DNA from 3 places in the Streptomyces sp. NPDC005202 genome. Region 2 is predicted to be linked to each of the others. Evidence: riboswitches for the same ligand, from Rfam matches in the RefSeq annotation. Region 2 holds a riboswitch; each other region holds the start of a gene.

Region 1 (5,113 bases), on a different contig from region 2:
ATGATGATCCGGCACGGGGGAGGGCCGCGCGGCGGTGTCGCGCGGTCGGTGAAGAAGATGCGCGGCTATCTCGCCGACCTGATCCACCGCAAGCGCGCGGCGCTCCCGGCCGAGCCCGGCCCGGCCGAGGACCTCATCTCCGGCCTCATCCGCGCCTCCGACCACGGCGAGCACCTCACCGAGAACGAGGCCGCCGCCATGGCCTTCATCCTCCTCTTCGCCGGCTTCGAGACCACCGTCAACCTCATCGGCAACGGCACGTACGCCCTCCTCACCCACCCCGAGCAGCGGGACCGGCTCCAGAAGTCCCTGGAGAGCGGCGAAAGCGGCCTGCTGGAGACCGGCGTCGAGGAACTCCTGCGCTACGACGGTCCCGTGGAGCTCGCCACCTGGCGGTTCGCCACCCGGCCGCTCACCATCGGCGGGCAGGACATCGCACCCGGCGACCCGGTCCTCGTCGTCCTCGCCGCCGCCGACCGGGATCCGGCGCGGTTCGCCGACCCCGACGTTCTCGACCTCGGCCGACGTGACAACCAGCACCTCGGGTACGGCCACGGCATCCACTACTGCCTCGGCGCCCCGCTCGCCCGGCTGGAGGGCCAGACCGCGCTCGCCACCCTCCTCACCCGGCTCCCCGATCTCCAACTCGACGCCGATCCGGCCGACTTGCGCTGGCGTGGCGGGCTCATCATGCGCGGACTGCGGACACTGCCCGTCCGCTTCACGCCGGTCCGGTAAGTCGGACACGGGGCGAAAAGGGCCCTGCACCGGCCCGCTGACGAGGGCAAAGATGACACACGTTCAACTATGTGATCTTCACGTGATCTGCGCGGCATTAACTTGTGACAAGTGATCGTCACCCGATACGTTCACGCATCAGCGCGGCGCCGAGCAGCATCCGCCGCGCCGGTCACTGCTGTCGCACGAAAGGTTTCCGCATGCTCTCCGGGAACGGTCGTCACCGTCGCCCCCGTCAGGCTCCGGCTCTCCTTGTTGCGGCCGGAGTGACCGGTTCCGCCATCGCCATCCCGCTCCTCGGCGCCACCGGCGCGAGCGCGGCCGACGGCACCACGTGGGACAAGGTGGCCGAGTGCGAGAGCGGCGGCTCCTGGAGCGCCGACAACGGCAACGGCTACTACGGCGGCCTGCAGTTGACCCAGGACGACTGGGAGAAGTACGGCGGCCTCGCCTACGCCCCGAGCGCCGACCAGGCCAGCCGGTCCCAGCAGATAGCGGTCGCCGAGAAGATCCTCGCCGACCGGGGCCCCGGTGCCTGGCCCACCTGCGGGCTGCTCTCCGGTCTCACCAAGGACTCCGGTGAGGCGAACATCGACACCGGCGTGGGGAGCGGCTCGTCCTCGGCTTCCGACTCGTCCGGATCCTCCGACTCGTCCGAGTCGACCGACCATGGTCTGTCCGACTCGTCGACGGGCCCCTCCGGCTCGTCGGTCGAATCCGCTACGAAGCCTTCCTCTTCACCTTCTTCGCCTACCAAGGTGGACAACTCCCCCAAGTCCGACACATCCACTGAATCCGATGCGAGCGACTCGCGGGGCTTCGGCAGCTCACCCACGGCGGCTCCCGAGTTCGGCGACTCGGACAACTCCGGGCAGACCGGCGGCTCTTCGGCCCTGGTCGACACCGGGGCGCTCGGTACCGGCCGCCACCGTGGCGACAGTGCCGCCGAGGATCCGGCCGACAACCGTACGGCCGCCGCCTCTGGTCGTCACGCCTCACGCGGCGACAGCGGTGCACGCGCCACCGTCGACGACTCGTACACCGTCCGCTCCGGCGAATCCCTCGCGTCCATCGCCGACTCCCTTGACCTCCCGGGCGGGTGGCGCGCGCTCTATGCCGCGAACAAGGACGAGATCGGCGCCGACCCGGACCACCTCGTTGCCGGTCAGACCCTTGAAGTTCCTGCCGAAACGGCCCAAAAGTAGCGGGAGTTCACGTCATACTTCGCGCCGAATGTCCGGTGCAATGAAAGTGTGGGATGAGTCTCAGAAGCCCTGATCGTCTTTGAAATTCGGCGGATCGCGTGTCTACGGTCATGACCGCTCGCCATCGCGAGCCCCGGCTGCCGCAACGCCGAATCCTGCCAGCGGCTGCCCGGGAACAGTCGTCGCGTCAAGCGCCGTAGGCAGGAGCGGGGGACCCAAGGTAAGTGCCGCGCCGGGCAGTTGACCGGAGCGGCTGGGGGTGAAGCCGTGCCTCGCAAGGGGCGCGGCCGGGCAACTCAACCGGCCCGAACCCGACAGCTCACCTCGCAGGCGTCGGTGAGGGGATCCATCCATGCTGTTTTCCGGCAAGGGCAAGCACCGTCGTCCGTCCAAGGCAACCCGTGCCATCGCGCTCGCCGGTGTCACCGGTGCCGCCGTCGCCGCCCCGCTGATGGCGGCCGGCAACGCCTCCGCCGCCACCGCTTCCGAGTGGGACGCGGTCGCCCAGTGCGAGTCCGGCGGCAACTGGTCCATCAACACCGGCAACGGCTTCTACGGCGGTCTGCAGTTCACCAACTCCACCTGGGCCGCCTACGGCGGCACCGCCTACGCCCCGCGTGCCGACCTGGCCACCAAGGCGCAGCAGATAGCCATCGCCGAGAAGGTCCTCGCGGGCCAGGGCAAGGGCGCCTGGCCGGTCTGCGGCAAGGGCCTGTCCAGCGCCGCCTACACCGGCAGCACGGGCTCCTCGTCGAGCAACGGCTCCGGCAGCTCCACGAAGAGCAGCACCACCACCCGCTCCACCGAGCAGCAGGCCGCCAACCGCTCCGCGCAGCGTCCGGCCGCCAAGAAGACCGTCACCACCCCGACCGGCAAGAAGGTCAAGAAGGGCGACGGCGAGTACAAGGTGGTCGCGGGCGACACCCTCAGCTCGATCGCCGAGAAGCACCGCGTCCAGGGTGGCTGGCAGAAGCTGTTCGAACTGAACAAGGACATCGTCGAGGACGCCAACCTCATCTACCCGGGCCAGCAGCTGCACCTGAAGTGACAGCCGGTCGGCCAGCTGCACCTGAAGTGACAGCCGGTCGGCCAGCTGCACCTGAAGTGACAGCCGGCCGGTAGCCGAGCCACAGGTCCCTCGTGCGCGTGGCCTCCACAGTGGAGGTCGCACAGTGGAGGTCACGTGGGGCTCGCCGCCCGTCCCCGACGGGCTCCCCGCCCCGGTGCGTGTTCCCCCGTACGCACCGGGGCGGGGCTTTTCTTCTCCCGGTCTTCATCCCGGCTTCTCCAGGCCCCTTTGTTTCGTGTGGAAACAAAGTGTACGGTCACCCTGTCCACGGGACGGTCGGTCGGCTGGCCGATGGCTCCGGGCGGTTAGGCTCTAGTCGCAAGGCACACCAGCCCCGCACTTCCAGCGTCACATCCAAGAAGGAGATGCTCGTGCCGTCCATCGACGTCGTCGTAGCCCGGGAAATCCTGGACTCCCGAGGCAACCCCACGGTCGAGGTCGAGGTCGGCCTCGACGACGGCAGCACGGGTCGTGCCGCCGTCCCGTCCGGCGCTTCCACCGGCGCCTTCGAGGCCATCGAGCTCCGCGACGGCGACCCCAACCGCTACCAGGGCAAGGGCGTCGAGAAGGCCGTCCTGGCCGTCATCGAGCAGATCGGCCCGGAGCTGGTCGGCTACGACGCCACCGAGCAGCGCCTGATCGACCAGGCGATGTTCGACCTGGACGCCACCGACAACAAGGGCTCCCTCGGCGCCAACGCCATCCTCGGCGTCTCCCTCGCCGTCGCCCACGCCGCCTCCGAGGCCAGCGACCTCCCCCTCTTCCGCTACCTGGGCGGCCCGAACGCGCACCTGCTGCCGGTGCCGATGATGAACATCCTCAACGGCGGCTCGCACGCCGACTCCAACGTGGACATCCAGGAGTTCATGATCGCCCCGATCGGCGCGGAGTCCTTCTCCGAGGCGCTGCGCTGGGGTGCCGAGGTCTACCACACCCTGAAGAAGGTCCTGAAGGGCAAGGGCCTGTCCACCGGCCTCGGTGACGAGGGCGGCTTCGCCCCGAACCTCGGCTCCAACCGCGAGGCCCTCGACCTCATCCTGGAGGCCATCAAGGAGGCCGGCTACGCCCCCGGCCAGCAGATCGCCCTCGCCCTCGACGTCGCCGCCTCCGAGTTCTACAAGGACGGCAAGTACCTCTTCGAGGGCAAGGAGCGCTCCGCCGCGGAGATGACGGAGTACTACGAGGAGCTCGTCGCCGCCTACCCGCTGGTCTCCATCGAGGACCCGCTGTTCGAGGACGACTGGGCCGGCTGGAAGGTCATCACCGACAAGCTCGGCGACAAGGTCCAGCTGGTCGGCGACGACCTGTTCGTCACCAACCCGGAGCGCCTGGCCCGCGGCATCGAGGAGGGCGCCGCCAACGCCCTGCTGGTCAAGGTCAACCAGATCGGCTCCCTGACCGAGACCCTGGACGCCGTCGAGCTGGCCCAGCGCAACGGCTTCAAGTGCATGATGTCCCACCGCTCCGGCGAGACCGAGGACGTCACCATCGCCGACCTGGCCGTCGCCACCAACTGCGGCCAGATCAAGACCGGCGCCCCGGCCCGTTCCGAGCGCGTCGCCAAGTACAACCAGCTGCTGCGCATCGAGGAGATCCTCGACGACGCCGCGGTGTACGCCGGCCGCTCGGCCTTCCCGCGCTTCAAGGGCTGAGCCTTCCCGCAGTTCCGCTCAGCGGACCAGCGGGCACAGCAAGGGCTGGGCCGCAAAGGGTCAAGGCTCAGCCAGTCGTACGTACGTCCCCGTACTCGGTCCCGTACCGTGTTCGGGGACGTACGCACGTGTGAAAGTGGACGAACGGGAGGCGGGACGATGGCCGTGAAGGACCGGGACCGGTTCTCCACCACGACCAGGCTCAGGCTGCTCGGCGAGCAGACCGCGGCCCGCGTCTACCGCTCCCAGACCCGGCGGCAGGCCCGCCGCTCCCGGCTGACCGGGCGCGCGGCGCTGCTCGCGCTCGTCGTGTGCTCGCTGGTGGTCGCCCTGGCGTACCCGATGCGGCAGTACGTCTCCCAGCGCGCCGAGATCGCCGACCTGCAGCGGCAGAAGCAGCAGGCCAAGGAGCGGGTGGAGCAGCTGCGCGACCTCAAGGCACGCTGGCA
Region 2 (5,113 bases):
ATATGATGCGTAGTCAAGAAGCTTGAGCTGCAAGGGGAGTTGTCATGCCGGACGGGGTCGGTCTGCCACAGGGCGTGGATCCGGGCAAGGCGAGTGTGGCCCGGATGTACGACGCCATGCTGGGCGGTGAGCACAATTTCGCCATCGACCGGGAGGCGGTGGCCGCCTTCACGGCGATCGACCCCCAGGTCCGCACGCTGGCCCGCGCCAACCGTGCCTTCCTGGGCCGTGCGGTGCGGTTCCTGGTGGAAGCCGGCGTGCGCCAGTTCATCGACCTCGGCTCCGGGATTCCCACCCAGGGCAACGTCCACGAGGTCGCCCAGTCCGCCAGCCCCGGCGCCCGGGTGGTGTACGTGGACAACGACCCGGTGGCGGTCGCGCACAGCGAGGCGCTCCTCGCCGGCAACCCGGACGCGGCGATCGTGGCCGCGGACATCCGGCGGCCCGCCGATGTGCTGTCCTCGCCGCAGGTGCGCGGGCTGATCGACTTCGAGCAGCCCGTCGCCGTCCTGATGATCACGATCCTGCATTTCGTCGCGCCCGAAGAGGACCCGGCCGGCATCGTCGCCGCCTTCCGGGACGCGGTGCCCGCGGGCAGCTGGCTGGCCCTGACCCACGCCACCGACCAGGAACGCCCGGACACGGCCGCCGCGGTCGGGCAGCTGTACCGCACCCGGGCCACCTCTCCGGTCACCCCCCGCTCCTACCACGAGATCAACTCCCTGTTCGACGGCTTCGACCTGGTCGACCCGGGCCTGGTCCACGTCCCCCTCTGGCGCCCCGACCCGGAGGACGAGACACCGGAGGACCCGTCCCAGTACTGGGTGTACGCCGGAGTGGGCCGCAAGAGCGCGTAGCGTGGCTCGCGGCCGGGCGGGGTGCCGGCGCCCCGTGAGAGACTCGCTGCGTGATCATCGAACGCGCGTACGTCCACGTCGCCGCGTGCGACGAGGAGCTGTGGCCGTGGTCCGTGCCCTGCGTACGCACGCTGCTGGCGGACGGGCTGCGGTTCACCGCGCCGGTGACCTTTCTCGTCGGTGAGAGCGGTTCCGGCAAGTCGACCCTGGTCGAGGCCCTGGCGGAGGGGTTCGGCCTGGACCCCTGGGGCGGTTCGCACGACTGGCGTTACGCCAGTCACCGCCCCAGGTCGGTGCTGGGCGAGCGGATCCGTTTCGAGGCGGCGCCGCGCGGACGCCGCATGGTGGGCAACTGGTCGGCCCGCAAGGGCTTCTTCCTGCGCGCCGAGACGGCGTTGGACGCCCTCGGCCGGGAAGGGTTCGCGCCCGATGCCGTCAGTCACGGCGAGGGGTTTCTCGCCGCGTTCCGCAGCAAGTTCCTCCAGCCGGGGCTGTATGTGATGGACGAGCCGGAGGCGGCGCTGTCCTTCGCCTCGTGCCTGGAACTGCTCGGACACATCAACCAGTTGGTGAGGCAGGGCGGCCAGGTCATCCGTGCCACCCACTCTCCGCTGCTGACCGCGCTGCCCGGTGCGGAGATCGTCGAGGTGGGCGAGCACGGCATGCGCCGGGTGGCGTGGCACGAACTCGCCCTCGTCGACCACTGGCGCCGCTATCTGGCCGCCCCGCAGGCGTACCTGCGGCACATCCTCGACTGAGCTTCCACGCTGTGCGGCGTCACGCGGGCCGTACCGCGCTGTGGATGGCCTGTGGTCCGGCGTAGAAGATCGACTCCTCGCGTATCGACGCCCCCGGGCTCGGGGCGTGGACCATCATGCCGTTGCCGGCGTAGAGGCCGACGTGGCCGGCGTCGCCGTAGAAGAAGATCAGGTCTCCGGGCCACAACTCGGCGAGGGGGATCGGTGTTCCGGAGCCGGCCTGGTCGTACGCGGTGCGGGGCAGGACCACCCCGGCGGCCCTCCAGGCGGCCTGGGTGAGGCTGGAGCAGTCGTAGGAGTCCGGCCCGGTCGCGCCCCAGACGCACGGCCTGCCGATCTGCGCACGGGCGAAGGCGAGCGCCTTCGCGGCCTTCCTTTCGTAGGTCGAGCCCGCTGTGTCGCCGATGCCGACGGCAGCTGCGGTGCCGGTCGACGCCGGGCTGCCGAGGGACAGGGCGGTGTCGAGGGCCTGTTCCGGGCCGACGGCGGTGCCAGGTGCGAGGGCCATGCCCGCGTCGACGGGCAGGGTTACGCCGAGCCCCGCCGACTGCTGGTACTGCTGCTCCGGCCCCTGGTAGGGCGTGAGCCAGGATTCACCGGAGGTGAGCCAGGATTCCTCGGCCGGCGGGGCCTCGATCGCGGCCGGTGCCACGCTCTGCTGCGCGGCATGCTGGGACAGCAGCGCGCGGGCCTGGGTGAGTTTCCTCTGGAACTGCTCCTTGGAGGACCGCAGCGCCGGCTGCCGGGGCTGGGCGACAGGGGCCGTAACGACCCTGGCGGGCTCCGCTCGTGTCTCGAACACGGACGGCAGCGCTGCCAAGGGCCCGGCAGCCGACTCCGCCACCGGACCGGCGGTCACCGTGGTGGCGGGCCCGGCGGTCAACTCGGGTATGGGCATCGCTGTGGTGGCGGGCCCGGCGGTCAACTCGGGTATGGGCATCGCTGTGGTGGCAGGTCCGGCCGTCAACTCCAGCACGGAGGGGCCGGGCGTCGCCTCCCGTCCGCGTTCGCCGAGGCCGTCCGCCGGTCGCCTCGCCGGGCCCGCGGGCCGGGAGCGCTCCGGGCCGGGCATGCGGTCCGCCGGCAGGACGGCCGGAACGGTGGGACCCAACTGGGCACGTGCCACGTCGAACCACTGCTTGGCGACGCTCTCGAGAAGCGGATCGGTGCGCCTGGAGCCGTTGCCGGCCGCCGAGTTGAGGCGCGTGCGGCCTCCTTTGCTCATCGCGCGGGTGGCGTTGTAGTTCCCCGTGGCGGTCTCGGCCTGGTCGTAGAGGCTGCTGATCCGCTGCTGAACCTCATCGCGGCTGGGTCCGTTGTCGCCCGCGGCCGTCGTCAGGGCGGAGTTGCGCATGCCGGGAAGGCTGATGCCGCCCGGGCGCGAGGTTCGTTCCGACGCCAAGGAAGACGTACTCCTTCCGTATTCCGCCTACCGAGTTAGCTGTCGGGTTCGGGCGGACGGTCCGGAAGGTGTGCCCTACGGCCCTGCCCTGGCGGGCAGTTGGGCCGATTCACCCCAATGTCGGTCGGGTCCCCGGCTCCGGCCGCCGCAGGGGCGTGCCGGACTCGGCGGAGGTCGCACGATCCGGCGGGTTCACCGGAGGCAATCGAGCGGCCTGGACGTCAACTTAGCGAACATGTGTGCCTCGCGTGAAGGTTGAAGCGCGAAATGTCCGATACATTTATGTGACCTTTTCCTTGTGGAGAGCCGTGGCGCGGCCGGCTCGTACGTGCCGGTACTCACGCATTCCCGACCTCGGCCGCCCTTTCCCGCAGGGCACGGCAAGGGGCCCGCGCACCGGCTGAAACCGGTACGCGGGCCCTGCGACGTCGAGCCGAGCCTGCCCTGTCCGGCCCGCTCGCGCCGCGCGGAAAGCGGCTCTGCCGAGGCCCCCGCCGAGGATCCGACTCCGGCGGGGTTTCAGGGCCCACCCGCTCGGGCGGGCCTTTCATCCTTCGGGGTGGCGAAGAGACCCGGCGAGGGCCGGTGGGCCCCAGGCCGGGGCCGATCGGCCCTGCGTCAGCCGGGCTTGTGCCCCCACTGCGGACCGACCAGGTCCCATTCCCTGCCCCAGGCGTCGATGCGCCGCCGGGTGAGCCAGTACCGTGCCACGGCCCCGGTGCCGAAGGCCGCACCGGCGAGAGCCAGCGCTGCCGCGCCCCCGAAGAAGCCCGCCTCGACCGGCGCCTCGGTGCGGCTGCGGGGCTCGGTGGTCAGGCCGCCCCGGGCATCCGTCCAGACCGTGATCCTGGTTCCGGCGGTCCGCCCGGTGTGCACCATGGTCGTGCCCGTGCGGAAGGAGCCGTCGGGTGGCGTCCAGCGGACCTTCGCCATGATCCGGTCGCCGCTGGTGCCCGGCGAGTTCCGCGGCGGTCCGCGGTACGTCCGTGAGCAGCACGGCGCCTACCGGTTGACGTTCGGCGCGCTGGCGCGTGTACGCCGCGTCGGTCGCGCGGGCGGTCACCAGGCCCACGATCGCGCCGCCCACCACGACGACCAGCCACACGGCCAGCACGATCCACGCCTCGACGACGTCGTCGTGCCGGCGAAGCGGTTGCTCCGCCACCGCCACAGCAGGGTCCTCGTACTCCTGGGCCTTGTGTCCGGGCCTTGTGTCGGCACGCCTGTCACCGGGCATGGGTCCGCACCTCCTTTTCGCCGTCACATACAGCAAGGTGACAGGTGGAGGCGGGCCGTGGCTTGGGCCGGGCGGACGGCATCACAGGGCCGTTCGGGGCCCACTCCTGCGGCCGCGCCCGCCCCGCGTCGGGACGCCGGGCGCGCGCGGGGTGGGGCCGCTCGCCGCCAAGAAGGGGGGCCCGTTCTCCGGCCGGGTGGGGGGCCGTTCTCCCGCGGGGGCCATTCTCCGGCCGGGAATGGGGACGCTCTCCGGCGGTGGAGGGACCGATGGCCCCTCACCCCCGGCCGGCGTCCGCCCGACGATGGAGCGATAACGCTGAACCAGGCGAAAGACGGACTGGCCATGTACCCCAACGACGGTTTCCGCGAACTCGACCGGCAGGAGTGCCTGCGTCTGCTGGCAAAGGTGCCTGTCGGCCGTATCGTCCACACGCGCCAGGCCCTGCCCGCGGTGCTGCCGGTCAACTTCTGTCTCGACGGCGACGGCGCGGTGCTGCTGCGCACCTCGGCCGCCTCGGAACTGGCACGCGCGGTCGCCGGGTCGGTGGTCGCCTTCGAGGCGGACGAGGTCGACGCCGCCAGGAGCTCCGGCTGGAGCGTCGTCGTCACCGGCCGGGCCACCGTGGTGACCGACCCCGCCGAGCAGGAGCGGCTGGCCCGGATCGGCCCGCGCTCCTGGGTGCCGTCGCCCGAGGAGGTCTTCGTCCGTATCCACCCGGAGCTGGTCACCGGGCGCGAGCTGGTCGGCGGGCAGACGCTCTACGGGGTGGACATCGCTCCGTGAGCGGGGCCCTGTCGCCCTCACGAGGGCGCCGCGGCCCTGGGGCGTGGCCCGATCGGCCCTGTTGGGTAGCCGG
Region 3 (5,113 bases), on a different contig from region 2:
CGAGGCCGCCATCGACGAGGAGCTCGCCCGGTTCGCCGAGAAGGGCCCGACGGCCGAGGAGATGGAGCGCGCCCAGGCCCAGTTGGAGCGCGAGTGGCTGGACCGGCTCGGCACGGTCGCGGGCCGCGCCGACGAACTGTGCCGGTACGCCGTCCTGTTCGGCGACCCGCAGCTCGCCCTGACCGCCGTCCAGCGCGTCCTGGAGGTGACGCCGGAGGAGGTCCAGGAGGTCGCCAAGGCCCGCCTGCGCCCCGACAACCGCGCGGTGCTCGTCTACGAGCCCGTCGCCGGCGAGGCCGACGACACCGACGCCGCCGTAGCCGCGGCCACCGACGACACCGAGGAGGCGGCGAAGTGACCGAGCTCGCCACGATGGAGTTCCACCCCCGGCCCCAGGCGGGCGAGGCCAAGCCGTGGGCGTTCCCGGCGCCCGAGCGCGGGACGCTCGACAACGGCCTGACGGTGCTGCACTGCCACCGCCCCGGCCAGCAGGTCGTCGCCGTCGAGGTGCTGCTGGACGCACCCCTCGACGCCGAGCCGGCCGGCCTCGACGGCGTCGCCACGATCATGGCGCGCGCCTTCTCCGAAGGCACGGACAAGCACTCGGCCGAGGAGTTCGCCGCCGAGCTGGAGCGCGCGGGCGCCACGCTCGACTCGCACGCCGACCACCCCGGCGTCCGCCTGAGCCTGGAGGTCCCGGCCTCGCGCCTGCCCAAGGCGCTCGGTCTGGTGTCCGATGCCCTCAGGGCGCCGGCGTTCGCCGACAGCGAGGTCGAGCGGCTGGTGCGCAATCGGCTCGACGAGATCCCGCACGAGATGGCCAACCCCTCCCGTCGCGCCGCCAAGGAGCTCTCCAAGGAGCTGTTCCCGGCGACCTCGCGCATGTCGCGCCCGCGCCAGGGCACCGAGGAGACGGTCCGCAGCATCGACGCGGCGGCCGTCCGCGCCTTCTACGACCGGCACGTCCGCCCGGCCACGGCCACCGCCGTGGTCGTCGGCGACCTCACCGGCATCGACCTCGACGCCCTGCTCGGCCAGACCCTGGGCTCCTGGACCGGCCCCTCGGTGAAGCCGCGGCCCGTGCCGCCGGTGACCGCCGACGACACCGGTCGCGTGGTGATCGTGGACCGTCCCGGCGCCGTCCAGACCCAGCTGCTCATCGGCCGCATCGGCCCCGACCGGCACGACCGCGTGTGGCCCGCCCAGGTGCTCGGCACCTACTGCCTCGGTGGCACCCTCACCTCCCGCCTGGACCGCGTCCTGCGCGAGGAGAAGGGCTACACCTACGGCGTGCGGGCGTTCGGCCAGGTGCTGCGCTCCGCCCCCGACGGCTCGGGTGCCGCGATGCTCGCGATCAGCGGCTCAGTAGACACCCCGAACACCGGGCCGGCCCTGGAGGACCTCTTCACAGTGCTCCGCAAGCTCGCCGCGGAGGGCCTCACCGACGCCGAGCGCGACGTGGCCGTGCAGAACCTCGTCGGCGTGGCGCCGCTCAAGTTCGAGACGGCGGCGGCCGTGGCGAGCACGCTGGCCGACCAGGTCGAGCAGCACCTGCCCGACGACTACCAGGCGAGGCTGTACCAGCAGCTCGCCGCGACCGGCACGGTGGAGGCCACCGCGGCGGTCGTCAACGCCTTCCCGGTGGACCGTCTGGTGACGGTGCTCGTCGGGGACGCGGCGCAGATCAAGGAGCCGGTCGAGGCCCTCGGCATCGGCCAAGTCGCCGTCGTCGCGGCCGAGTAGAGACGCTCGGCGCACGGTCGTACCGGCCGGCGAACGGCACGCGCGCGGAGGAGCCCTGGTGACCGAAGTGTCACCAGGGCTCCCTGATGTCCGCGTGATGTCCGAATTGAGGAGAGGCTTCCCGTCTGCCCTGTGGCGTGCGCTACAAAACCCCTGTTCCGTTTGGGAATTGAAAGACGCCCCGTTTAGCGTCGGTCCGGCTGTCCGTCAGGCAGTGCGCCGCACCCGCGGCACCGGACAGCCATCGCCGAGTCCCCGTACGGCGCGAGCCAGGGGAGCCGGGGACCCATCATCAGTCCCTGGGGTGAATCGGACGCCCGCGCGTGCCGCGAGGGGGTCCGTAGGAGACCTTCCTGCTCCGAACCCGTCAGCTAACCCGGTAGGCGAGAGGGAAGGAAAGGACCAGCCACCACATGGCATTCACGCGCGCCGCCGGGAAGCACCGTCGTCCGAGCCGGATGCGCCACACCACCGCCCGCGCGGCGGGCGTCGCGGCCCTGACCACCACCGGCGTCATCGGCACCGTTGCCGCCGCCCCGGCGCTCGCCGCCGAGGCTCCTGCTCCCGAGGACACCGGCCTCACGCCGGTCGTCACGATCGGCGACTCCGTCGCCGCGAAGATCGACGCCCAGGCCGTCGCCCAGAAGCAGGCGGCCGAGCAGAAGAAGGCCGAGGAGGCCGCGCGCAAGAAGGCCGCCGAGCAGGCGAAGAAGGAGCGCGAGGCCAAGGCACGCGCCGCCCGCGAGGCCGAGCGCAAGCGCCTCAACGCCTTCGTCCCGCCGATCGTCAACTCCTACGTCTCCACCGGCTACAAGGCCGGCGGCTCCCTGTGGTCCTCCGGCGCCCACACCGGCATCGACTTCCATGCCGCCAGCGGCACCGCCGTCCACGCCGTCGGCGTCGGCACCGTCGTCGAGACCGGCTGGGGCGGCGCGTACGGCAACCAGATCGTGATCAAGATGGCCGACGGCATGTACACCCAGTACGGTCACCTGTCGTCCATCGGCGTCTCGGTGGGCCAGAGGGTCATTGCGGGTCAGCAGATCGGCCTCTCCGGAGCGACCGGCAACGTCACCGGACCGCACCTCCACTTCGAGGCCCGGACGACCCCGGACTACGGCTCCGACGTCGACCCCGTGGCCTACCTCCGCAAGCACGGCGTGAACGTCTGACGCATCGGCGCCGCAGACGTCCCGAAGCCCCGGCTCCCCGAGCCGGGGCTTTCGGTGTTTCGGACGCCCGACTGTCCAAAAAAACTCCATGGATTCCGGCCCGCCATCGGAAATTCCGGCTCATTGCAATAGAGTCACGGAACACGCGTCCATCGTCGACGTTTCACGGGGATTAAGGCGGAGGTCGGTCATGCGTATTCCGGCGCACTCGGTGTGCACGGCGATCCGGGACGACATCGTCGCCGGTGTCCACGAGCGCGGCAGCCGGCTCACCGAGGAAGTCCTCGCGCGCCGCTACGGCGTCTCGCGTGTCCCCGTGCGTGAGGCCCTGCGCACCCTGGAGGCCGAGGGTTTCGTGGTGACCCGGCGGCACGCGGGCGCGTGTGTCGCCGAGCCGACCGAGCAGGAGGCGGCCGACCTGCTGGAGATGCGCCTGCTCCTGGAGCCGCTCGGCGCCTCCCGCGCCGCCCAGCGGCGCACGGAGGCCCATTTGAAGGTGCTGCGCGGCCTGGTCCGGCTGGGCCAGGAGCGGGCCAGGCGGGGTAGCAGCGAGGACCTGCGCTCCCTGGGGGGCTGGTTCCACGAGACGCTCGCCCAGGCCTCCGGCAGCCATGCGCTGACCTCGATGCTGACCCAGTTGCGGCACAAGATCGCCTGGATGTACGCGGTGGAGGCGTCGGCCAACCCCGTGGAGTCCTGGGCCGAGCACGGGGCCATCGTGGACGCCGTCGCGCGCGGCGACAGCGAGCGCGCGCGGGCCATCACCGCACTGCACACCGAGCGCGCGAGTGCCGCGCACCGGCTGCGTTTCCCCGGCGGCGCGGACCGCGCAGGCCGTGTGAGAACTTCGCAACATCCCGTAAACATGTCGGGCCTGCAGCATTAACACGCGCGACGTATACAAAGAAGGGATATTCGGCGGAGGTGTATTTCCGTTGCCCTTTTTCGCGCGGGCCGGGAATTTATGGCGGCGCGCTATTCGTGTGCCCGCGGTGAGCGTCCGGAATGTGCCCGCGGTAAATCCACCGGAATCGGGTGCGAAAACGGCGAAGCCGCGCCGCCCGAAAACGGCGAAACCGCGCCGCCCGGAAAGGGCGACGCGGCTTCCCCGCATGGATCAGACCGTCTCGGGAAGCTCCTCGAGACCCTCGGAGACCAGCTTGGCCAGCCGGTCGAGGGCAGCGTCCGCGCCCTCGGCGTCGGACGCCAGGACGACCTCCTCGCCGCCCTGGGCGCCGAGGCCGAGGACGGCCAGCATGGAGGCCGCGTTGACGGGGGTGCCGCCGGCCTTGGCGATCGTCAGGGGGATGCCTGCGGCCGTGGCGGCCCGGACGAAGATGGAGGCGGGGCGGGCGTGGAGGCCCTCGGCCCAGCCGACGTTGACGCGGCGCTCAGCCATGTGATGGTGCCCTTCAGGTATCAGGGTTGTCTAGACCAGTTTCCCACATCGTGAAGCATGCCCGGAGCGGTCCTTCGTCCCGCCCCTGGGGTGTCGCCGGACCGCGGCCTCGGTCCGACTTTCGTCCTCCACAGACTGCCTCGCGCCGTTGTCGGACGCGAGCCTTACTCTGGGGCCCATGCAGACCCCGTCGGACCGGCACGAGTACCCCGCCCACTGGGAGGCCGACGTGGTGCTGCGCGACGGCGGCACCGCGCGGATCCGGCCCATCACCATTGACGATGCCGGCCGCCTGGTCAGCTTCTACGAGCAGGTCTCGGACGAGTCGAAGTACTACCGCTTCTTCGCGCCCTACCCGCGCCTGTCCGCGAAGGACGTCCACCGCTTCACGCACCACGACTTTGTGGACCGGGTGGGACTCGCCGCCACGGTCGGCGGCGAGTTCATCGCCACCGTACGCTACGACCGCATCGGTGCCGACGGCATGGCCGCCTCCGCGCCCGCCGACGAGGCCGAGGTCGCCTTCCTGGTGCAGGACGCGCATCAGGGGCGCGGGGTCGCCTCCGCTCTCCTGGAGCACATCGCGGCCGTCGCGCGCGAGCGCGGCATCCGGCGCTTCACCGCCGAGGTGCTGCCCGCCAACACCAAGATGATCAAGGTGTTCACGGACGCCGGGTACACCCAGAAGCGCAGCTTCGAGGACGGCGTCGTCCGCCTGGAGTTCGACATCGAGCCGACGGACCGTTCCCTGGCCGTGCAGCGCGCGCGGGAGCAGCGCGCCGAGGCGCGGTCGGTACGG

The links. Region 2 has a riboswitch for cyclic di-AMP ahead of ABZV31_RS26495 (NlpC/P60 family protein). Riboswitches for the same ligand answer to the same signal wherever they lie in the genome.
Positions count from the first base shown of each region.
Region 1: linked by a shared signal. The riboswitch ahead of ABZV31_RS23405 (transglycosylase family protein) and the one ahead of ABZV31_RS26495 (NlpC/P60 family protein) in region 2 are both predicted to bind cyclic di-AMP.
Region 3: linked by a shared signal. The riboswitch ahead of ABZV31_RS30765 (M23 family metallopeptidase) and the one ahead of ABZV31_RS26495 (NlpC/P60 family protein) in region 2 are both predicted to bind cyclic di-AMP.

Region 1 covers NZ_JBEXHW010000017.1:70,537-75,649, forward strand. Annotated here, with positions in the region: gene ABZV31_RS23395 (cytochrome P450) at 1-738, shown strand, start outside; gene ABZV31_RS23400 (transglycosylase family protein) at 939-1,943, shown strand; cyclic di-AMP (ydaO/yuaA leader) riboswitch at 2,126-2,291, shown strand; gene ABZV31_RS23405 (transglycosylase family protein) at 2,296-2,991, shown strand; gene eno (phosphopyruvate hydratase) at 3,378-4,664, shown strand; gene ABZV31_RS23415 (septum formation initiator family protein) at 4,824-5,113, shown strand, end outside.
Region 2 covers NZ_JBEXHW010000022.1:76,010-81,122, forward strand. Annotated here, with positions in the region: gene ABZV31_RS26485 (SAM-dependent methyltransferase) at 45-857, shown strand; gene ABZV31_RS26490 (ABC transporter) at 908-1,615, shown strand; gene ABZV31_RS26495 (NlpC/P60 family protein) at 1,635-3,017, opposite strand; cyclic di-AMP (ydaO/yuaA leader) riboswitch at 3,026-3,197, opposite strand; gene ABZV31_RS26500 (hypothetical protein) at 3,636-3,950, opposite strand; gene ABZV31_RS26505 (pyridoxamine 5'-phosphate oxidase family protein) at 4,600-5,040, shown strand.
Region 3 covers NZ_JBEXHW010000031.1:37,583-42,695, reverse strand. Annotated here, with positions in the region: gene ABZV31_RS30775 (pitrilysin family protein) at 1-358, shown strand, start outside; gene ABZV31_RS30770 (pitrilysin family protein) at 355-1,743, shown strand; cyclic di-AMP (ydaO/yuaA leader) riboswitch at 1,979-2,144, shown strand; gene ABZV31_RS30765 (M23 family metallopeptidase) at 2,157-2,915, shown strand; gene ABZV31_RS30760 (GntR family transcriptional regulator) at 3,106-3,801, shown strand; gene ABZV31_RS30755 (HPr family phosphocarrier protein) at 4,033-4,314, opposite strand; gene ABZV31_RS30750 (GNAT family N-acetyltransferase) at 4,493-5,113, shown strand, end outside.